4 regions of the Priestia sp. ST2 genome follow, and region 1 is predicted to be linked to each of the others. Evidence: riboswitches for the same ligand, from Rfam matches in the RefSeq annotation. Region 1 holds a riboswitch; each other region holds the start of a gene.

Region 1 (6,423 bases):
GTTTTCCTCAAGTATTGAAAAACAAGAGGAAGTCATTCGAAAAATGAAGCAATATAAGCAGTTTGTCCAGCAAAGTCAAGATGCATTTATTGTAACAAGAGAAGGCAGAATTCAATATTTGAATCCTGCTGGTGTTAAACTTCTTGGCGGCGAGAAAAAAGAAGAGTATATCGGGCGTCCTTGGCTTCATTTTATTCACCCCGAACATTTAGAAATCGTAAAAGAACGAATGGTTCAGCTGATGAATGGAATGTCCGTGAGGCCGCGTGTTGATGTGAAACTATTGACTAAAAAAGGAGTTGTCATTATTGAATCTTCGGCAACCAAAATTAAGTTTGAAGGACAGGATGCCATTCAGTATATTATTCGCGACGTAACGGATCGAAAAAAATATGATGAAATGGCAAGCAAATCTGAAAAGCTTACAATGGTGAGCAAGTTAGCGGCAGGAGTAGCACATGAAATTCGTAATCCAATGACGGCGATTAAAGGGTTTATTCAGCTATTAAAAGCATCGAAACAGTACAACGAAGAATACAATGATATTATGCTTGAAGAATTGAATCGCGTCGAATCCATTATTCAAGAATTTTTAACGCTGGCCAAGCCTAAAATTGAAAATTCATACCACCCCAAAAGTCTCAATCAAATCATACGTCATGTGACATTACTATTAGATACACACGCCAATTATAAAAACTGTCGTATTATTAATGAGATTAGTGATGAGATTACAATCTTTTGTGAAGAAAATGCGCTTAAACAAGTTTTTATTAATTTAATTCAAAATGCGCTTGAGTCAATGAGCAAAGGTACAGTTAAAGTCACCGTTGAGAAAAGAAATGAATACGGCATGGTCATTATCGAGGATGAAGGCTGTGGAATTGATGAGCAATCTTTAGCTCGGCTAGGTGAACCATTTTATTCCACTAAACAAACAGGAACGGGGCTAGGGTTAATGATTAGCTACCGAATAATCGAACAGCATCAAGGGCATATTTCATTTGCGAGTAAAGTAGGAGTAGGAACAAAAGTAGAAATTGCTCTTCCGTACATTAAAGAACCAGTGAACATTTCATAGCGCTTGCTATTCGTTCACTGGTTTTTATTTGTTCGGAATAAAAGCGAATGTTTTTTAAATATTTTATTTTAATGTTCGTGTATATTGTTGACTAAAGGATTTTTTTTTGATATATTATCAAATGGCTAGAAAATAACCGAATGATAATAAAAAAAGAAAATTCGGTCAATAACTTTTATCTTTTACCCAAAGAAAAAAGATGATGGGAGAATGTACAATGAACTCAAATTATGATGTTATTGTGGTAGGGGCAGGACCCGCTGGGATTTTTACTTGCTATGAGTTAACGTTAAAATTACCGGAAGCAACTATTTTATTAATCGATAAAGGACACGATATCTATCGACGTAATTGTCCGATTCTTCAGAAAAAAATTGAAAAATGTCCGCCTGCGGTTGGCAAAAAAGAGTTTGCTGGCTGTTTGCCCGCTTGTTCTATTACAAATGGTTTTGGTGGAGCCGGCGCATATTCAGACGGGAAATTTAATATCACCAGTGAATTTGGAGGTTGGATGACGGATTATCTATCTGAATCACAGGTGGTAGATTTAATTAAATATGTGGATGAAATTAATTTAAAACACGGAGCAACCGATACGATTACGGATCCGTTAACTGATAAAGTTCGTGAAATTGAAAAACGCGGATACGCAGCAGGATTAAAGCTATTGCGTGCCCAGGTGCGTCATTTAGGAACAGAGCAAAATTTGGAAATTTTAAAAAGCATTTATGAATACTTAAAAGAAAAAATTGATATGCAGTATAAAACGGAAGTAGCCGATTTAATAACAGAAAAAGAAGACGGTCAGCATATCGTGCGCGGTATCGAATTGAAGAATGGTGAAAGAATTACGGCTGATAAAGTGGTTGTTTCACCAGGTCGAGACGGCTCGAAGTGGATGAGCGACTTACTAAAAAAACGTCGTTTGAAAATGATTAACAATCAAGTGGACATCGGCGTTCGAGTCGAAACATCCAACGTTGTTATGGAAGAAATCAACAAGCACTTGTACGAAGGGAAATTCATTTACAATACGTCTGTAGGTACAAGAGTCAGAACGTTCTGCAGCAATCCTTCAGGACATGTGGTAGTAGAGAATCATTCAGGTATTATGTTAGCAAATGGACACGCATACAAAGATCCGAAGCTTGGAAGTCAAAATACGAACTTTGCGCTGCTTGTTTCTCATAAATTTTCGGATCCATTTGATCAGCCGAACGAATATGCGCACGAAGTATCAAGATTAGCTAATATGCTGTCAAACGGGGGCTTAGTTGTTCAAAAGTATGGAGATATTTTAAAGGGCCGTCGTTCAACAGCGACTCGAATTAAAGAAGGCTTTTTAGAACCAACGTTAAAAGAAGCTGTACCTGGTGACTTGGGCTTAGTGCTTCCTTATAATACGATGAAAAGCTTAATTGAAATGACAGAGGCACTGGATCATGTAACGCCTGGGTTAGCATCTGAACATACGCTATTTTACGGTGTGGAAGCGAAATTTTACTCTGCCCGTCCGAAGTTAAACGATAAGTTTGAAACTGAAATTTCTGGTTTATACGTGGGAGGAGACGGAGCTGGTATTACGCGAGGGCTCGCGCAGGCAAGTGCGTGCGGTGTGTGGGTAGCGCGTGACATTGTTGAAAAATTAAAGAATCGCAAAGCAAGTTCTGAACCTGTTACTGTATAAAAAAAGAGGCCGTCACGGCCTCTTTTTTTTATGTGTTAAATAACGAGAGCGACTAAGTAAAAAGTAAAGAACTTGTACCGCTCCAACTCCGATAGTTTTATATGATAATTACCCGCTCTTTTTTAAAAAGTATGACGGAATCCATCCTTCTATCGTGAACAGAATTAAATACAATAAGGCGAATTGATAATGTCCATTTCTTTGCATCAATAAATTCAGTGGAATTTTAGGGAGGGTATATCAAGCAATACAAGGATAAAATCAACAGTTGAAAAGAGTTATTTTTTGATGAGTAAAATATTTATGAAAGCAATAAAGTACACGGATATTAGAATAATTATGCAAATTTATGAATGGGAGTTAATGAGAATAAAGTTCACTTTACAAACTATTTTTTGAATTAATTTTTTATCCATTAGATTGTAAGTCTTGTTAAATAAGTATTTGTGGTTTATTGAAATATGATGTAAAAATTTTAAAATATAACAATTATCAACTTTTTATGATAAAATCATGCATTATTTTTGAATAAAAACTTGACAGAAACATATAAAATGAATTTTAATTAAAGTAACAATTATTATCATGCAAAAATATTAAAGAAAATTATTTGCTTAATCTCTTTTGTTTTATAAGAGAACGGGGGGCCCATATTTGTGCGTAATGTACTTGGGGTGAATCTTGAATGAATCAAGTAGGGTAACTCACGTACCCGAATCCGACAGCTAACTCCGTAAGCATTCAGTGAGGGAATAACAGGTCTATGACACCATGATATTCTCATGGTTTTTTGTATAGCTAAAAATATTCCTAAACTATTAATCTGAAAATTTTTAATATATTGTATATTTTGAGTGTTATCGTTCTCAATGCATGGTAAAATAAGTATAGTAGTTAGAATCATTCTAATATAATTTATTTACGGGAGGTAAATCTATGAAGCTATCGACAAAGATCATTATCGCGCTAATTGCTGGTGCTGTTGTAGGAGTGTTAATTAACGCTTTTGCTCCAAGTGCTTTTGCTCCGCTGGACAAGTACTTGTTTACACCGCTTGGCCAAATTTTCTTAAGCTTAATTAAAATGCTTGTTGTACCAATTGTGTTTTTCTCTATCACGTTAGGTGTAGCAGGTTTAGGAGATCCTAAAAAACTAGGAAGAATCGGGGCTAAAACAGTTTCGTACTTCCTAGTGACAACAACCGTTGCTATTGTAATTGGTTTATTATTAGCATTTGTTATTAAACCAGGAACATTTGGATCTTTTGATACAAAAAACGCTTCTTTTGAAGCCGAAAAAGCACCGCCGGTTGGAGAAACATTCTTAAATATGATTCCAGTCAATCCAATTCAAGCGATGGCTGAAGGGAATATGCTTCAACTTATCGTTTTCTCTATCTTTATCGGTTTTGGTATAACGATGCTTGGAAGTAAAACAAAAGGGCTTTACAATTTACTTGAGCAAGGCAATGAATTGATGATGTACCTTGTGAATCTAGTGATGAAGTTTGCTCCTTACGGAACATTTGGGCTTCTTGCAACAGCGGTCGGAAGTCAAGGCTGGCAGGCAATTAAAGCGATGGGGCTGTACATGATTGTAGTCGTGCTCGCACTGTTTATCCATTCAATCGTAACATATGGGGGATCAGTCGCTCTTATGGCCAGACGTAACCCAATTGAATTCTTTAAAGGTTTTGCTCCTGCGATGACAGTTGGATTCAGTACATCAAGCAGTAATGCAACGCTTCCGATTTCAATGAATGTGGCTCAAAAAAATCTTCGTGTCCCGGAGTCCATCAGCAGTTTTGTTCAGCCGTTAGGTGCTACCATTAACATGGATGGAACGGCAATTATGCAAGGTGTAGCGACTATTTTTATTGCACAAGTATACGGCGTTGACCTGTCGCTGGGTGCTCTTGTGACGGTTGTATTGACAGCGGTGCTTGCTAGTATTGGTACAGCAGGTGTGCCTGGAGTTGGTCTCATTATGCTAGCAATGGTATTGAGTTCGGTTGGTCTGCCTGTAGCAGGTATCGGATTGATTATTGGAATTGATCGCTTGCTTGACATGCTTCGTACATCTGTAAATATTACGGGAGACGCTGCGTGTGCCGTTATTGTGGCTGAGTCAGAAGCAAAGCGTATCGATAAATCTGTAACGCAATCAGCTTAATAAGCGTAAAAGCTCTAGCTATATGCTAGGGCTTTTTTTATTGGCAAGAAACTCTTCGTTTCAGCATACAGTTTAATAAGAGTGTATGTTTGAAAGGAGAGTGCGGAAATGAATAAAACTCATGTAATAAAGCCGCTGCTCGACGACGACTACCCAGTTATTTCATATGGAAAAGGAATTTATTTGTACGACAAAGATGGAAAAAGGTACATAGATGCTTCGTCGGGGGCAGTTACAGCAAGTATTGGACACGGCGTAAAAGAAATTATTGATGCGATGACCGATCAGGCACAGAAAGTTGCGTTTGTATATCGGTCGCAGTTTACAAGTGATCCAACAGAAGCCTTAGCTAAGAAACTATGTGAATTAAGCAGCAATCATTTCCAGTGGAGCTTTTTTGTTAACAGCGGGACAGAAGCGACTGAAACGGCTATGAAAACGGCAATTCAGCATTTTCAAGAGCAAGGAAAGCCAACCAAAACAAAGGTTTTGTCACGCTGGATGAGCTATCACGGTATTACAATAGGAGCTCTGTCTATGTCAGGGCACGTTGGAAGACGAAAACGCTTCTCGTCTTTGCTTGAAGATTATCCTTCGGTTTCGCCTCCTTATTGCTATCGGTGTCCATTTCATCAAACCTATCCATCTTGTAATCTTGCTTGTGCACGCGAATTGGAAACAGTTATCAAACGAACCGGCCCTGAACATATTGCTGCTTTTATTACAGAGCCCATTGTAGGAGCAGCCGGAGCAGCGCTTACACCTCCTCCCGGTTATTATGAAGTGATAAGAGAAATTTGCGATAAATATGATGTGTTATGGATTGCGGATGAAGTCATGACTGGAGTTGGGCGTACAGGCGTGATGTTTGCGTATGAGCACTGGGGAGTTAAACCAGACATCATGACGCTTGGAAAAGGAGTGGGAGCAGGATATACACCAATAGCCGTTACGTTAGCTAGCAGCAAAACGATTGAACCTATCATGAACGGATCCAAATTAATTATGAGCGGACATACGCTAAGCGCTAATCCGCTGTCATCCGCTGTAGGGATAGCTGTTTTAACCTATATTGAAAAGCATGATCTTGTTCAAGAAGCAGCGCTGAAAGGAGACTATTTAGTAGGGGAATTGAAGAAGCTTCAACTTCTTTACCCTATCATTGGTGATATACGTGGCAAAGGCTTACTAGTTGGTCTTGAGCTTGTGCAAAATCCAAAGACGAAGGAGCCTTTTTCATCTTCGGAAAATATGACGGCACGCGTAATAAGTAAAGCCCAAAAAAATGGTCTTCTCCTTTATCCTTCACAAGCAGGAACAGACGGAGTAGAAGGAGACGGTATTATTATTGCGCCACCATTTACGATTACTCATCGTCAGCTTGATGAAGCGGTCGATCTGCTTTCGAAAACATTGCATGAAGTGCAAAATGAAAAACAGAGAAATGAGGTGAAATGAGTGACAAAGATCGAAAACTCATTTC
Region 2 (3,809 bases), on a different contig from region 1:
TTCCATTCTTTTTTCGCTTTCACGGTCAAATGCCACATGGACCGCAATCACAGTGTCTCCAATAATTTTTGCATAGTTAATTGAATTCTCGACAGCTCTTGTTAAGCCTGCAACTGGTATAATAACTACATTTCCTTCTAAGGCTAATGCTTCTTTATCTCCCGGCTTGATACGCAGTTGCTTTCCTACCTCTACATAATGGTTCTTAATACGGTGGAACAGATAGACGATAAGAGGTAAGAAGATTAAAACAGCCCATACTTGTGAGAATTTTGTTGTAAAGAAAATAATTAGGACAGTAAAGCTAATAAAAGCTCCTATAAAATTGGTCACTAATTTTCCTTGCCAGCCAGCTGGCTTTTCTCTTAGCCATTTTACAATCATGCCCGTTTGAGATAGCGTAAATGGAATAAATACTCCAACCGCATATAAAGGGATTAACCTTTCTGTATTACCTTGAAACGCTATGATGAGCGCAATAGAGGCAATTCCTAGTGTGACAATTCCATTTGAATAGCCCAAACGATCACCACGTATTGTAAACATACGAGGAATATACTTATCTACAGCTAAATTAACAGCCAGTAACGGAAAGGCTGAAAAGCCTGTATTGGCAGCCAACACTAAAATTAAAGCCGTCGTACCTTGAACAAAATAATAGAAACCATTTCGTCCAAATACCTGGGAAGCAAGCTGTGAAACAACTGTCTCCTCTGCTTTAGGTACAATTCCAAACCAATAAGCCAAAAACATGACACCTGAAAACAAAATAGCTAAAATCATGCCCATTGCAACAAGCGTACGTACTGCATTTCTTGCAGCCGGCTGTCTAAAGTTTGTTACAGCATTTGAAATAGCTTCTACGCCTGTAAGGGCTGAACATCCTGATGAAAAAGCGCGTAGTAGTAAAAATAAACTGATTCCTGGCACTGCAGTTCCAATAGCAGGATGAATATCAGGAGAGACCTGACCAGTCGCTACTTTCCATATTCCTATCACTATTAATAGGACCAATGCAACAACAAACAAATAAACGGGATACGCTAATGCTGAAGCAGATTCTGTTACCCCTCTTAAATTCAAAACCATAATAAAAATAACCAATAAGCAAGCAATGATGACTCTATAGTCATGAAGAACAGGAAAAGCAGATGTTAACGCATCTGTTCCAGATGAAATACTTACGGATACGGTTAAAATATAGTCTACTAATAGAGATCCTCCGGCAATAAGCCCTGCATTTTCTCCAAGGTTATGTTTAGATACAACATAAGCGCCACCACCTTCTGGGTAGGCATAAATAATTTGTCGATAAGAAAGAATAAGTGCTGTTAAAAGGATAAGTACACCAATACCTATGGGTATTGAATACCAAAATGCGATCATTCCAATGGTAGCAAGCACAATTAAGACTTGTTCTGGGCCGTACGCCACGGATGAAAGTGCATCGGATGAAAGAATAGCTAAGGCTTTGACCTTATTTAACTTTTGTTCACCTAGCTCCTTTGATTTAAGTGGCCTCCCAATTAATAAACGTTTGATGGATGAATAACTCATCTAAAATCCTCCTGAAACCTTTGCTATTACTGATATTAGTTTACTTTCATCATTCCCCATCCCAGAAAAAAAACACAAAAAAGAACACTAAGGTTCTGCTTAGTGTTCTTTCCAGGACAAATAAAAGCAAACCTTCTCTCCAAACGCTTATGAGGTTAGCTGGCGGATTCGGGCTTTAAGAGTAGCCCTACCTTCTTACAGAAGGATTCACCCCAAGTGCAAGTGCACACAAAAATGGGTCCCCCACTCCTTAGTGGATTAAGCGATAAAAGGTATGAAAATAGCAAGATTATATATGTATGTTAGGTACTATACGCCTGAATAAGACGTTTGTAAAGAAAGATTTCAATTAAAATTAATATTTAATATAATTCGTTTTTTTTCTTTTATGTAAATAAATTTTGATATCTTGAGCAAACTATTTAAGGTCCAACGAAGCGTCAACACAACATTTTAATCACTGTACAGAAAGTGACTGCCTCTTCTTAGTGAAAAGAGACAGTCTTTTTCTATTTTCTCACTGTATAGAGTCTTTATTTTTAGTTACCATAATGTGAATTCTAAGTAGCAGAAGAAACCTATAGAAAATTCTATAGGTTTCTTTAACTATCTTTACTAATAAGGTTAGCTTAAAAGAAATTATTTACGGTTATGTTGGATGGAATTATACATTTCATTTTGAACCATATAATATTCTATTACTTGCTCCAACCATTTTTCTTCTTCCTGTGTATAAGGTGATGCCATCATACTTTGAAAATCTTCTATTTCCTCGTCCTCTAATTTTCCAAAAGCATGCATAGCTTCCTCACCAACGTATTTAAGAGATGCCTGCAAATGTTTATTTGCCAGCTCTTGTACTTCCGGATCATGAACTGGTTTTCCAACTAACCTTTTTACTTCTCTCGATAAATCAATAAATTCCCTATCTAAAGACAAATTCTCCTCGTCAGATTTATTGTAAACCTTATCTGCAATCTCTTTAGAAGTGAAATGCTCAAGCCATGTACGTTGATCTTCTTCATTTTGAATGTTATTAATCAAACTAATTAATATTTCACTTGGAACATCCTCTTGATCATCTAATAAAGAAATCGTCTGATTAATTGCCTTCAGAACTTTGTCTAAATGCTCCTTTTTCTTCTCAAATGCTTTTTTCTGTTGAATTAAAGTGTTCTCTAAGTTTAAATTCAGATTTGTATTTGTTAACATTAATCCTATTTCTTCTAGGTTATAACCTAAGAATTTTAATGCTACGATTTTTTGAAGTTTTACTATATGTTCCTCTTCATATAGTCGATGACCCGAATTAAGGTCTTTTTGAGCTTTGAGTAGCCCTATTTCGTCGTAATAATGCAGTGTTCTTATTGAAACACCCGTTTTCTTAGAAAATTTACCAATTGAGAAACTTAAATCATTACCCAACTTATATAACCCCCTTACAATCTAGTATTAATCTAATTAATTTCATCATAATACCTGACGTAACTGGAGATTCAAGCGTTAATTTTAAAAATCTAAGTTTTGTATATGATAATAAACTTAGTTAACATAAAACCTTTTACAGTGTTTATGTTATGTATTTCATTTACTCATCAATAATTATCGTATCAGCGTTTATATCCTCGAAACAAAGGTTTATTGTTCTTTGTTTCGCTCTGGTTCTATGTACTGTTCCAGCTGGTATAAGTAACGTATCATTTGGTTTTAACACAGCTGTATCTTTATCTTTAAAATCAATTAAAAGTTCTCCCTCCAAAACCATAAAAAGCTCATCTGAATTAGAATGATAGTGCCATTTGTATTCGCCTGAAAATACAGCTATACGAAGGCAATGATTATTAATATTCGATACAGGAAAATTCACATGTTGATCTTTAATATCTTTTGTAATTTCTTGAAGGTTAATCTTTTCCAGCTCTAATTTCTCTACCATTACAATTCCTCCTGTATATTTTTATTTCTAATAAATTTAATTTAATTTCCCCATATAAACTAAACCATTTGAACGATTTCCATTCATAGTTGTATATTCTACTTTCTTGTATTCTAAGGTTTCAAATTGATTTCCCCATTCTTTTACACGTTCTTCGCTATGATGACGTAAAATGGCCCCATCTGGTAATTCAAAAACCCCATATGTATGATACTTGGTGAGTCCCTTTTCATAGCGTAATTTATTTCTTTCATCACTATTCAGTAGAAAGTCGTTGATGTAAATAATACCTCCTGGCTTTAGTACCCGTTTAATC
Region 3 (6,423 bases), 130 kb from region 1:
TTCATATTTCCAAGGGTCTCCTTCTTTGACGTTAGGCGTTGCTTTGTTTGGATTAATTAATTTACGACGTTCTTTAATATAATCTTCATCTAACAGTCCTTTTTTCGGCACTTCGTAAAAGTCTTCATCTGCCATATACGCCGCGCGATCCGCGAAAGCTAAGTGCATCGCTTCCGTTAAATGCTGCAAATACTGAGGCGTATTGGAACCCATTTTTTCTACATCATAACCTTCCATTAGCTTTAAAATCTGCTGAACGGTTAATCCGCCGGAGCTAGGAGGAGCCGCACTAACCACATCGTAGCCTCGGTAAGTTGTTTTAACCGGCTCACGTTCTTTTACAACGTAATTTTTCAAATCATCCATGGTCATGCTTCCATCGCGTTTTTGAACTTCTTTAACAAGCGCTTTTCCAATTTCTCCTTTATAAAGAGCGTCTGATCCTTCTTTTTGAATAAGCTTTAATGTTTTAGCAAGATCCGGCTGAACAAGCTTATCTCCTTCTTTTAACGGCTTGCCATTCGGCACGAATACATTACCGGCCGTTTGGTATCTTTCAAGCTTGTCCACATTTTCATCAATGTACTGAGCCATCGACCAATTTACTTTGATTCCTTGTTCTGCTTGAGCAATAGCTGGTTTAATAACATCTGATAAGTCCATTGTTCCATAATCTTTAAGGGCTGTTTCTACTCCTTTTAGCGTACCAGGAACTCCAACTGCTTTTCCTGTTATGTGACGCTTACTGAAAGGGATGACTTTTCCTTTTGAATCTAAAAACAGCTTAGGCGTGACATCAGCTGGTGCCATTTCACGGCTGTCTAGCATCGTAATTTTATCTTTCTTTTTTTCATAAATCATCATAAAGCCGCCGCCGCCGATACCTGACATCATCGGTTCCACAACGTTGAGAGATAATTGAATGGCAGCTGCCGCGTCCACAGCATTTCCGCCTTCAGCTAAAACTTTCCTTCCCGCTTCAGCAGCCAGCGGGTGAGATGCCGCTACAATTCCTTGTGTAGCACCTCGTTTCATTGAATGGTCGACACCCGGAACTTCAGCAGCAGCTGGTGTGACAACTAAACTTAAACTAAATAATGCAATAACCAACATCTTCATAACCTTCACCTGGGTCTCCTCCTTCAAATACATTATTTCACATCGTCTGAAACGATGGATTTCACAAAGAATAAATTGGTTTATTATGATATTTTTTACATATGTGTATAAATAAAAAGCAAAGTAAATCAGACCTTTGCTTTTTTTAGTTAGTCGCATGTTTAACTTTTCTCTATTCATTTACAATTATCTATATTTTCTAACAATTTATCCATAGGCTGATAGTTTCTTACTATTTTTGGAATTATGTAGACTGAACGCTCTAATAATATAGAAAATCTAGCAGTTAAGAAGTCGTTGGACTTACATGCACTTCTTAAAATTTCTACAAATATTCTTATTGTTATATAAAAAGCAATTCTTTATGAAAATCAGCATATGTTTCCTAAAAACCAAAAATAAAACAGGACTTTTGATTCACCGTCCTGTTTGCAGCATGTTTTCGACTTTTTTAATATCCGCGTGAGTAGGATTGATTTCCCGGGCATAAGCGATTTGTTCTTTCGCTTTTTCCATTTCTTTTAATTGAATATAGGTTTTTGCGAGTTCGAGCGGCAGCATAACCCCTTCAAAACCAAGATCTTGGGCCCGCTGCAAGTAAGACAGCGATTTTTCGTAATTCCCTCCAAACATAAGCGGAGTTTCCCGGTATTTTATTCCTCGAACGAAATGCGCCAAGCTTGAAGATGGATTTAATGTTAATGCCTGATGAAGAGCTCTGTCCATTTCTAAATTTAATACCATTTTTTCAAAAATAATTGATTCTTCGATTTGCTTTGCTAAACAAACTGCTAAGTAACAGTACAAATCAGATGCTTGAGGTTTTTTCTTCATTTCTTGTTGAATTTCACGTTTGATCTCTTTCCACTTACCCTCTTCTAGCTGATTCATGACGTATTCTACATGTATTCCCACCACTTTGCCCTCCTTTTCCTCTTTATCATAAAGGATTTCTGCACAAATGAAAAAAGTAAGTGTTCTTCATTTTTCTCAAAAGATCGTTACCGTTAAAAAATAGGCAAATTTCTCAATCACTTAACCCAATTAGTACATAGGATATAGAGAATTTTATTAAAGGAGGTTACACATATGGGCGCAAAAGGCGGTTTTGGTTTTTCATTTATCGTTGTTTTATTTATTCTATTAGTAATCGTAGGATGTTCTTGCTACTACTAATTTTTAGAGGGGATGAACATCATTCATCCTCTTATTTCAAAAAAAACCATGCTTTCGCATGGCTACATACCGATTAGATGAATGAGTAGAGGAACTCATTGTTCGGCAATATTGAAGAAATTTTTGGTTTTTACTTCCGCCTAGTATGCCCTTTTTGACGGGGGCTATGCGCAAATAAAGTTAACGTTTAAAAGCGAAAGCCAGACGCACCTACAATAACAAGTAAAACAAATAACACAACGATTAACGCAAAATTTTGTTTCCCCACGTACCATCCCTCACTTTCTGTTATCTGCTTTTAGTGTATGCAACAGCTTGGCAAAATGTTTAGGACAGGGGTGCGGATTTTTTTAACGAGAAAAACCTTCAAATTTCGTCAAAAAAGTGAATCATATTTTTGTTTCTTTCGTTATATATAGTAAGAGATTTTTTTACTATAAAAAAGGGGGGCCTTTAATGCGCCGACATTCTAAATTGCCCATTGTTCTTGTCTTTGCCTTCTTTTTATTCATCGCAACTGTTTTGTGCGTAACCTCTTATATGTCTTGAACGTATAAATAATATAAAAAAATCGCCTCATCGAAGGCGATTTTTCTACCCCAGCATTATATCTTCGTTTGGGTAACGAACGGCTTCACGCTTTTGCTTAGATAATGAAAACGCAAGCGTTAATGGCCCCACTTTTCCTAAAAACATGATAAAGATAATAATCACGCGTCCAAAGTACGAAAGTTCAGGAGTTGCTCCCATTGATAAACCTACTGTTCCAAATGCAGAAACAACTTCAAACATAATTTTTACAAACGGCAGGTTTTCCGAAATATTTAACAGGAAAATGGCCCCAAATACAAACATAATTGAAATCATCGTGATGGCTAGTGCCTTAAACACGTGAAGAGGAAGAAGTCGTCTCTTTAATAGCACAATATCTTCCCGGCTTCGTAAAAATGCCCATACAGAAAAAATAATCACCACAAACGTCGTGAGTTTGATACCGCCTCCTGTTGAAGCACTTCCTGCACCAATAAACATTAACATAACCATTAAAAATATAGTGGAATCATGCAAACTTCCTATATCGATACTATTAAAACCTGCTGTACGTGTCGTTACAGCTTGAAAATAAGATGCCCACACTTTGTCTCCTAATGACAAACTTCCGAGCGTATGTGGATTGCTGTACTCCAAGAAAAAAATAAAAAGCATGGCAACCACGTTAATCGCAAACGTGCTGATGATCATAATTTTCGAATGCAGCGTTAGCTTTTTATAGGATTTTTTTACCCACATATCTGCAAGGACGGTAAACCCTAATCCACCGATAATGAACAAAAAAGAAATCGTTATGTTAATAATGGGATCTCCTACATACTGAACCAGGCTGTCAGATAATAGTCCGAACCCTGCGTTATTAAAAGCCGAAATCGAATGAAACAAGCTAAAGAACAGCCCCTTAGACCATCCGAACTCCGGAACCCAGCGTATCGCTAGAAAGATAAGTGCAACAAACTCAATTAAAAATGAAAAGATAAACAGTCTTTTAACTAGCAGGACAACTCCGCCGATGCTCGTTTGATTTAATGCCTGCTGAACGAGCATACGCTCTTTAAATCCAATTTTTTTACCTAGCATCATAAAAATCAACACGGCAAATGACATAATGCCAAGACCGCCTATTTGAATTAACAGCATAATAATCGTTTGACCAATGACGGTAAAACGCGTACCTGTATCTACGACAGCTAAGCCGGTTACTGTCATCGCGGAAGTAGACGTAAAAAGGGCGTCTACCCACCGGATGGGCTCAGTAGTAGAAACAGGCATCATCAATAGAAGAGCACCTATAATAATTCCTCCGCCAAAAATGGAGACAAGCAGCTGCGGAGGGGTGAGTTTAATGATTTGTTTTTTCATAAGTTAAACTCCTTCTTCTTCAAAACGGTTCAAATCGCGATTATGTCCGATAACAATTAGCATATCTCCTTGTTCAATTATTTCATGCGCGGTAGGCGAAATCACCATTTCCCCGTCTTTTCGCTGAAAGCCGATAATGTTGCAGCCGTACTTGGCACGAATGTTCAAATCAAACAGCGTTTTATTATGAAGTTTCTTAGAGGCCACAATTTCGACAATACTATAATCCTTTGACAGTTCAATGTAATCAATGATCTTTTCTGACACCACGTGATGAGCAATACGCTTAGCAATATCGCGCTCAGGATGAATGACTTTGTCCGCTCCTATTTTCTCCAGCACCTTTTGGTGATACATATTTACTGCTTTTACCCATACTTGCTTAACGCCCATATCTTTTAAAAGCATCGTTGCGAGCACGCTCGCTTCGATATCATCCCCAAACGAAATAAGAGCATGATCAACATTGCGAATACCTAGCCCCTTTAAGCTAGCTTCATCAATTGCATTCGCCTGCACAACATATGTAGCTGAGTTGCTAAATTTATTTACTACCTCCTGATTGCGGTCAATAGCGAGCACATCCACATCCAGATTAGCAAACTCTTCAACCAAACTGCCTCCAAAACGACCTAATCCCAATACAGCAAACTGTTTTTTCATAATGTATTTATTCCTTTCTTCAACTGCTGTGTGTTCTCTTAGCTTATACTTTTTCTAAAAAATTACATCTTTTTCTTAAAAAAAGCGCAAAAAAACACAGGAAGGCTCCTGTGTTTTTTCACACTCTTCCCCCTCAAAACGCTTGCGAAGTTAGCTGTCGGGTTCGGGTTTTAAGAGTAACCCTACCTTTTTAAGGATTCACCCCGGAGCACAATATGTGCGTAAATAATGGGTCCTCCGCTCCGTAATGGATTAAGCGATTTTTATTCAAATGTCTATGATCTATTTTTTAGAATAATCGATTCGATTCATGATACATTTCACTTCACGAAAGCTATCTTACTCCTGTGGATTTTGTCTGTCAAGATATTTTTAGGGAAGACCTCACTTGCCCTGCAAGCTGCAAAAATCGTATAAATCTAAACTGACAATCATTTTGTGAAATTGATCAAATAAATTAATAACAGCTAAAAGCTCTAACAGCTGCGTATCACTGTAAAATTTCTTTAATTGATTCATATCAGCATCCGTCAACTCCTTTGGACGCACCCGGTATACATCAATAAATCGAAACAGCAGGCGATCTTTTTCTTCCAGCTCTTTTTCTCTTAACACTTTTTGATTAAGCGTCTCATCGCCTACATATGACATGCTCATACACGTCTCACAGCCGTTAACACCTGCTAGATAAAGCCTTATTTTTTCCTTAGTCTCTTTTTCTACTATATCGCTGTTCCAAAGCGTGTCGTAAAGCTCATCATACAATCTTTTTACATGCGGAATTAAATTCAATGCTTTTTCAAAATTTGTTCCCTCTTCGTTTGCTAACAAAACTCTTGCCATTTTTCACTCACTCCTTTTTAATTATTATAGTAAGAAAAATGGAAATTTCAGATTACATATAAAACATCTTATCGACTATTACTAATCAAATGAAACGTTAATGAGAAAGAAGGTTTTCAATTGAAAATTGATGAAATTGATTTATCGATTTTGCAGGCGCTGCAGCAAAACAGCCGCCTTTCCTTACGAGAGCTAGGAAAACAAATTAATTTGTCTCCTCCTTCGGTGGCAGAGCGAGTAAGGCAGCTAGAGAGCTTTGGCGTTATAAAAGGGTATACGATTGATATTGATTATGAAAAGCTGCATTTGCCCGTGTCGTGTTTTATTGAAGTAACGATGAAAAACGGAGAGCACGAGCGTTTTAAACGATTTATTTCTCAGTATCCCTACGCTTTATTCTGTGAACGCATCGCCGGGCAAGCCTGCTTTATTACAAAGCTTCAGCTTCCTCACCTGCACATACTCGAACAATTTATTAACGAAATTACACCTTATGCCAAAACGATTTCACACATCGCCCTTTCTCACGTAGAGATGGCTCCTGCATTATTGAGTCATTTAAAAGATGAAAAGTGATTGAAACGTAACGAAAAAATCCGAACGAATCATCGTTCGGATCTTCTTTCCATTACACTACTTTTGTCCCAGCCTCTTTTATTCGTCCAACAGCATAAAAAATAACCCTCCAAAGCTGGAGGGTATAAATTT
Region 4 (6,423 bases), on a different contig from region 1:
AAACGGTGACAGCCATATGGCTATCATCAGCTCGTTCTTCTACACGATCAATAAAGCGTAAAAGAGGTCCAATTAAGCTTCGATATTGTGAGTAGAATGTAACTAAGCGTATATCAGGATATCGTTCCTTCCATATTTCTTCCATTCTTTTTTCGCTTTCACGGTCAAATGCCACATGGACCGCAATCACAGTGTCTCCAATAATTTTTGCATAGTTAATTGAATTCTCGACAGCTCTTGTTAAGCCTGCAACTGGTATAATGACTACATTTCCTTCTAATGCTAATGCTTCTTTATCTCCTGGCTTGATACGAAGTTGCTTTCCCACCTCTACATAATGATTCTTAATACGATGGAACAGATAGACGATAAGAGGTAAGAAGATTAAAACAGCCCATACCTGTGAGAATTTTGTTGTAAAGAAAATAATCAGTACTGTGAAACTAATAAAAGCTCCTATAAAATTGGTTACTAACTTTCCCTGCCAGCCAGCTGGCTTTTCTTTTAACCATTTTACAATCATACCTGTTTGAGATAGCGTAAATGGAATGAATACTCCAACAGCATATAAAGGAATTAACCGTTCTGTATTGCCTTGAAATGCTATGATGAGCGCAATAGAGGCAATTCCAAGGGTCACAATTCCATTTGAATAGCCTAAACGATCACCACGTATCGTAAACATACGAGGGATATACTTATCTACAGCTAAATTAACAGCTAGTAAAGGAAAGGCTGAAAAGCCTGTATTCGCAGCCAATACTAAAATTAAAGCTGTCGTACCTTGAACAAAATAATAGAAACCATTACGTCCCAACACTTGGGAAGCGAGCTGCGAAACAACCGTCTCCTCTGCTTTAGGTACAATTCCAAACCAATAAGCTAAGAACATGACACCTGAAAACAAAATAGCCAAAATAATGCCCATTGCAACAAGCGTACGTACTGCATTTCTTGCAGCCGGTTGTCTAAAGTTTGTTACAGCATTTGAAATAGCTTCTACACCTGTAAGGGCTGAACATCCTGATGAAAAAGCTCGTAGTAGTAAAAATAAACTAATTCCCGGAACTGCAGTTCCAATAGCCGGATGAACGTCAGGAGAGACCTGACCAGTGGCTACTTTCCATATGCCTACCCCTATCAAAAGAACCAATGCAAGGACAAACAAGTAAACAGGGTACGCCAATGCTGAAGCTGATTCTGTTACTCCTCTTAGATTTAAAATCATAATAAAAATAACCAATAAGCAAGCGATAATGACTCTATAGTCATGGAGAGCAGGAAAAGCAGATGTTAACGCATCTGTTCCAGATGAAATACTTACAGATACGGTTAAGATATAGTCTACTAATAGAGATCCTCCAGCAATAAGCCCTGCATTCTCTCCAAGGTTATGTTTTGATACAACATAAGCGCCACCGCCTTCGGGATACGCATAAATAATTTGTCGATAAGAAAGGATAAGTGCTGTTAAAAGGATGAGTACACCAATACCGATAGGTATTGAATACCAAAATGCAATCATTCCAATGGTAGCAAGCACAATTAAGACTTGTTCTGGGCCGTACGCCACGGATGAAAGTGCATCGGATGAAAGAATAGCTAAGGCTTTGATCTTATTTAGCTTTTGTTCACCTAACTCCTTTGATTTAAGTGGCCTCCCAATTAATAAACGTTTTATGGATGAATAACTCATCTAAAATCCTCCTGAAACCTTTGCCATTACTGATATTAGTTTACTCTCATCATTCCCCATCTCAGAAAAAAAACACAAAAAAGAACACTAAGGTTCTGCTTAGTATTCTTTCCAGGACAAATAAAAGCAAACCTTCTCTCCAAACGCTTATGAGGTTAGCTGTCGGATTCGGGCTTTAAGAGTAGCCCTACCTTCTTACAGAAGGATTCACCCCAAGTGCAAGTGCACACAAAAATGGGTCCCCCACTCCTTAGTGGATTAAGCGATAAAAGGTATGAAAATAGCAAGATCATATATGTATGTTAGGTACTATACGCCTGAATATGACGTTTGTAAAGAGAGATTCCAATTAAAATTAATATTTAATATAATTCGTTTTTTTCTTTTATGTAAATAAATAAATTTTGATATCTTGAGCAAACTATTTAAGGTCCAACAAAGCGTCAACACAACATTTTAATCACTGTAAAGAAAGTGACTGCCTCTTCTTAGTGAAAAGAGACAGTCTTTTTCTATTTTCTCACTGTATAGAGTCTTTATTTTTAGTTACCATAATGTTTTTTATGGGTAGGAAAAGTACTTGAATTAATTCAAGTACTTTACAAATAGAACCTTATCTTGATTGTCTTTATTCCCCTGTTCAATTTCAAAACCCATTTTAGTATGATAAGCAATTGAAGCTTTATTCACAGGAGAAGTCACACAACGAACAATATTGCGGCCACTTTGTTTAATTACGTCGAAAAATTGATTGTATAGTTGTCTCCCAATACCTTTTCCCCTGTACTCCGGATGGATTCCAACAAAATGAATGTATGCTTCATTCGAATAAGATTGAGATAAGAATCCAATTAAAAAGCCTATGATTTCACCTTCTTCTTCAACAATAAAGCTAGTATTTTTAAAATGATCAAAAAAAAGCTTTGGCAACAAGTCAGACATTTGCCTTCCATTCCACCAGTTGTTGATTAACGGAGATATTACATAATAATCTGATCCTTTCACTAAACGAACTGTCATTCTGATCTCTCCTTAATTTATTTATGAATTTACTTAAATTGATGCTATCACAGGAAGAAAATGCTATGTTGTTCTTTCTTATTTTTTACTAATGAATGCTAATATGAAAAGTGAATAGAATATACAAAATCAGTTTACATAATCAACATTCTCGGAAATAAAACAAAAAAAGGCTTCAAATAAGTATGAAGCCTTTATATTTATAAAGAAAAGCTTAATTCTTTAGAATATGATGCTTTACTAAACTTCGATAATAGCCATAAATAATAAAATAGGCTATTAAATAACTAATAAAAGTTCCCGGAATATTCCATCCATTAAAATACTCTACTTTTCCTAAGACTAAACCTATACCTTCGAAACCTGTAGTAAAGAGAGTAAAACAAAGTAAAAGGATAATCGTATTAATCTTCTTTTTTATCTTAAAGTAAATTAAAAAAGAAGATAAGACAGGATAGAAACCAATATTTAAAGGGAGTGCTGATAAACTTAGATCTCTAAAAGTCGGTTTGAATTGCCAAAAGTAATTACTTCCCCAATCATTTAGTATAAAAGCTACTGTCATTCCTACCGGTGCAATTAAAAGAACGATTATAGGTTCTTTCCTGTATAATATGAAACCAAAAATCCAAGGTACAATAAATCCCATAATAATATTTACTAATATTTTCTCTCTTCTCCTCTCACTAAGATTACCTTTTAACAGGATTGTCCAAAACGTAAGAAAATAGTATGGACTAGTAGTATGTAACTTACCCAACATGAATATTTTCTTATATAGTGAGCAAACTACCCAAGATGCAATAGAGTATTATCAACAAAACATCTATATTTCAACGACTAGGAAAACTACTGTACAGGAGCAGTAGTTTTTCCGTTTTTATGTTGTATAGAATATACAAGTGTAGTTAACATAATGTCTCTTAACGGAACCCATCAAAAAAGAGAACCCTTCTGGGAGTAAGGGTTCGAAAGAGGTCTCATTTATGAGTTATGCAGCTTTTTATACATCCTTGACGCGTAAGGGTTTCATACTAGGGCATAACCCAAACGAATGAATAAAAAGTGCACCTTTTATTCATATGCAAAACATGTAAAATATAGTATATATGGTAAAAATATGATATTATTGTTTATGGTGCTATGCATTCTTCAACGAGTATGAATGACAAAAGCAACCTCTTTCCAATGCCATGGGATATGAGGTTGCTTTTGTTTATTTGGAAAATATGCTATGATCTTACCAACGACATATTCGAAAACCTAAAAAGCTATCTCATTGTCCCCTTTGAGATAGCTTTTTTCTATTTATTTTAATAATCCATCTACGACGGGAAATGATATCATATTGGCTAAAAGTATAGATATCATATTAATCCACCATTTATTTTTTGAAGAAACTAACCAGATTGTACCCAATGAAATAAGAAGATACTTAGGTATTAATGGATTTACACCCATTATCTCTGGTAAAAAAACAATGGATAAATAATAACCAAAACCTAGTATCAAAGAATTAATCAATACAGTGATATACATATGTACACTCCATTCATTATGCACTTTATAATGTAGTTTGGTTATTATTTACAAAACTATTCTTTATTAAAAGATATTAGCTACTTATTTAATTTTTTCTAATTCATTCAGCATCTCATCAATAAATTGACTAATTTCTACCGTATTGCTACTTGTAAACCCCTCTTTAAATGCTGTTTCAATCAAAAGTTGTCTCTCTTTTTCAATCTCAACTTTTAAAGCTTCTTTTAAAATCACTTTATGAGACTCCAATAACCCAATCACCCATTTACTTTTAATCACAAAACGAGCATAAAGTTAATTACTTTAAGTACGATCTTGGAATAATCAACCCTACGCTCGTTTTATGCTCTCATATTTATATAAATATTCTACAATGTACAGATGTCCTTATATAACGGAGATTTATCTTTTTATCTCTACAATATTACCTATTGGAAAAACCGTAATGATAGGCACTTAACAATAAATAGACCGTATGACTAGTCACATAAGCAAAAATAACGAGTAAAGCAATCATCTTTAGTTTAATCACTTTCAATTTTCCTTTTTATCTTTCTAAGCCTTGTTCCTGGCGCTTTAATTACTTACGAATACTGCTCGCATATTAAAAAATGAAATCTGCTTCATCTTCTCAACATTCTTATCAATTTAATTTTTTATTCATTTATGCTAATTTTCGCAAATTTTCATACATTCACTTGCTTAAACTAATAACATTAGTTAATATATAAATGGAAATAGTTTTAAAACTAATATAAGAAGGAGCTATTCCTATGAGAATCATTCAAGAAGCATACTTGTATCAATTGACTTTCTTACCAGGACTTTTCCCAGTTAATTGTTACTTAGTTGAAGAGAGTGATAGTTTAACTTTAGTTGATGCTGCGCTTCCTTACAGTGCTAAGAAAATATTACAAGCTGCTAAAAAGATTAACAAACCCATTACACGTATCCTTTTAACACATGCGCACGAAGATCATGTAGGAGCACTTGATAAAATAAAGCTATTACTTCCTAATGTTCCTGTACATATTTCAAGTAGAGATGCCCGTTTAATGAGTGGAGATACTACATTAGATCCTAATGAACCGAATACTCCTATACGTGGCGGAGTACCTAAAACTTTAGAAACCCGGGCAGAAGTTTTATTACAAGATGGTGACCAAATTGGTTCGCTAATTGCGATAGCTGCTCCTGGGCATACGCCAGGTTCAATGGCATTTTTTGATACCCGTACCGATACCCTAATTGCTGGTGATGCGTTTCAAACAAGGGGTGGTATGGCAGTAACTGGACAGCTCCAACCTTTATTTCCTTTTCCAGCAATGGCTACATGGAATAAAAAACTTGCACTTCAGAGTGCTCACAAATTATTAAATTACAGTCCTTCATTGCTTGCTGTAGGACATGGAAAAATGATAAAACAACCAGAAAAAGCTATGAACAATGCGATTACAAAAGCTAGGTTAAATTTGAAACACACTTAACCTATAGTGAGAAAGGAGTTTAACTATGGCCGCAAGACCAGGACTTGATTTAGACACTATTTTAAAAGCCTCTACAGAAATGGCAAATGCACAAGGATTAGACGAAGTAACATTAGCTTCACTTGCTAAAAAATTAAATATTCGTCCACCCTCTCTATATAATCACGTAAATGGCTTACCAGCATTAAGGAAAAAACTTGCTGTTTATGGTTACGAACAACTTTATAAAGTATTAATACATGCAACTGTAGGACGTTCAAAAGATAATGCGGTTCGTGCACTAGGCGAAGCTTACATAGTTTTTGTTCGCAATCATCCAGGGTTGTATGAAGCAATGCTTCGTTCTCCTAATTCTGATGACCTGGAACTTAAGCACATACAAAATGAAACCGTTAATATTGTTATTCAAGTACTTAACGAATACCGTTTAGGAGAAGAGCAAACCTTACACGCCACACGTGGGCTACGAAGTATTTTACATGGCTTTGCTTCACTTGAGCAGAAAAAAGGGTTTGGTCTTCCCCATGATCTTGATGTAAGCATTCTTATGCTAATAGATATTTTTTTAAGAGGAATAAACGCGATGAAACAAGAAAGTAAAAACAGTGAAGACATAAGAGATTAATGTAAGATGAATATCCTTTCATTAATCAAGGTTTTAAATTTAATGTTGCGATT

What was found. A riboswitch is a leader RNA that binds a small molecule or an ion and turns the genes downstream of it on or off. The one in region 1 is predicted to bind cyclic di-AMP.
Region 2: linked by a shared signal. The riboswitch ahead of AC0KUU_RS29825 (APC family permease) and the one ahead of AC0KUU_RS04290 (dicarboxylate/amino acid:cation symporter) in region 1 are both predicted to bind cyclic di-AMP.
Region 3: linked by a shared signal. The riboswitch ahead of AC0KUU_RS04955 (potassium channel family protein) and the one ahead of AC0KUU_RS04290 (dicarboxylate/amino acid:cation symporter) in region 1 are both predicted to bind cyclic di-AMP.
Region 4: linked by a shared signal. The riboswitch ahead of AC0KUU_RS29780 (APC family permease) and the one ahead of AC0KUU_RS04290 (dicarboxylate/amino acid:cation symporter) in region 1 are both predicted to bind cyclic di-AMP.

The regions. Positions count from the first base shown of each region.
Region 1 is NZ_JBVVNT010000001.1:845,638-852,060, forward strand. Features, by position in the region: gene AC0KUU_RS04280 (ATP-binding protein) at 1-1,081, shown strand, start outside; gene AC0KUU_RS04285 (NAD(P)/FAD-dependent oxidoreductase) at 1,299-2,768, shown strand; cyclic di-AMP (ydaO/yuaA leader) riboswitch at 3,370-3,524, shown strand; gene AC0KUU_RS04290 (dicarboxylate/amino acid:cation symporter) at 3,705-4,940, shown strand; gene AC0KUU_RS04295 (aspartate aminotransferase family protein) at 5,049-6,398, shown strand; gene AC0KUU_RS04300 (CoA transferase subunit A) at 6,399-6,423, shown strand, end outside.
Region 2 is NZ_JBVVNT010000024.1:3-3,811, forward strand. Features, by position in the region: partial or broken gene AC0KUU_RS29825 (APC family permease) at 1-1,557, opposite strand, end outside; cyclic di-AMP (ydaO/yuaA leader) riboswitch at 1,688-1,832, opposite strand; gene AC0KUU_RS29830 (MerR family transcriptional regulator) at 2,197-2,982, opposite strand; gene AC0KUU_RS29835 (cupin domain-containing protein) at 3,146-3,475, opposite strand; partial or broken gene AC0KUU_RS29840 (class I SAM-dependent methyltransferase) at 3,530-3,809, opposite strand, start outside.
Region 3 is NZ_JBVVNT010000001.1:972,133-978,555, reverse strand. Features, by position in the region: gene ggt (gamma-glutamyltransferase) at 1-1,128, opposite strand, end outside; gene AC0KUU_RS04975 (tetratricopeptide repeat protein) at 1,537-2,034, opposite strand; gene AC0KUU_RS04970 (YjcZ family sporulation protein) at 2,209-2,295, shown strand; gene AC0KUU_RS04965 (YjcZ family sporulation protein) at 2,483-2,563, opposite strand; gene AC0KUU_RS04960 (TrkH family potassium uptake protein) at 2,890-4,209, opposite strand; gene AC0KUU_RS04955 (potassium channel family protein) at 4,213-4,872, opposite strand; cyclic di-AMP (ydaO/yuaA leader) riboswitch at 4,997-5,141, opposite strand; gene AC0KUU_RS04950 (carboxymuconolactone decarboxylase family protein) at 5,257-5,715, opposite strand; gene AC0KUU_RS04945 (Lrp/AsnC family transcriptional regulator) at 5,836-6,291, shown strand.
Region 4 is NZ_JBVVNT010000022.1:4,323-10,745, reverse strand. Features, by position in the region: partial or broken gene AC0KUU_RS29780 (APC family permease) at 1-1,696, opposite strand, end outside; cyclic di-AMP (ydaO/yuaA leader) riboswitch at 1,827-1,971, opposite strand; gene AC0KUU_RS29775 (GNAT family N-acetyltransferase) at 2,282-2,716, opposite strand; gene AC0KUU_RS29770 (hypothetical protein) at 2,931-3,479, opposite strand; gene AC0KUU_RS29765 (aspartyl-phosphate phosphatase Spo0E family protein) at 4,340-4,492, opposite strand; gene AC0KUU_RS29760 (MBL fold metallo-hydrolase) at 5,032-5,745, shown strand; gene AC0KUU_RS29755 (TetR/AcrR family transcriptional regulator) at 5,771-6,370, shown strand; gene AC0KUU_RS29750 (YrdB family protein) at 6,413-6,423, shown strand, end outside.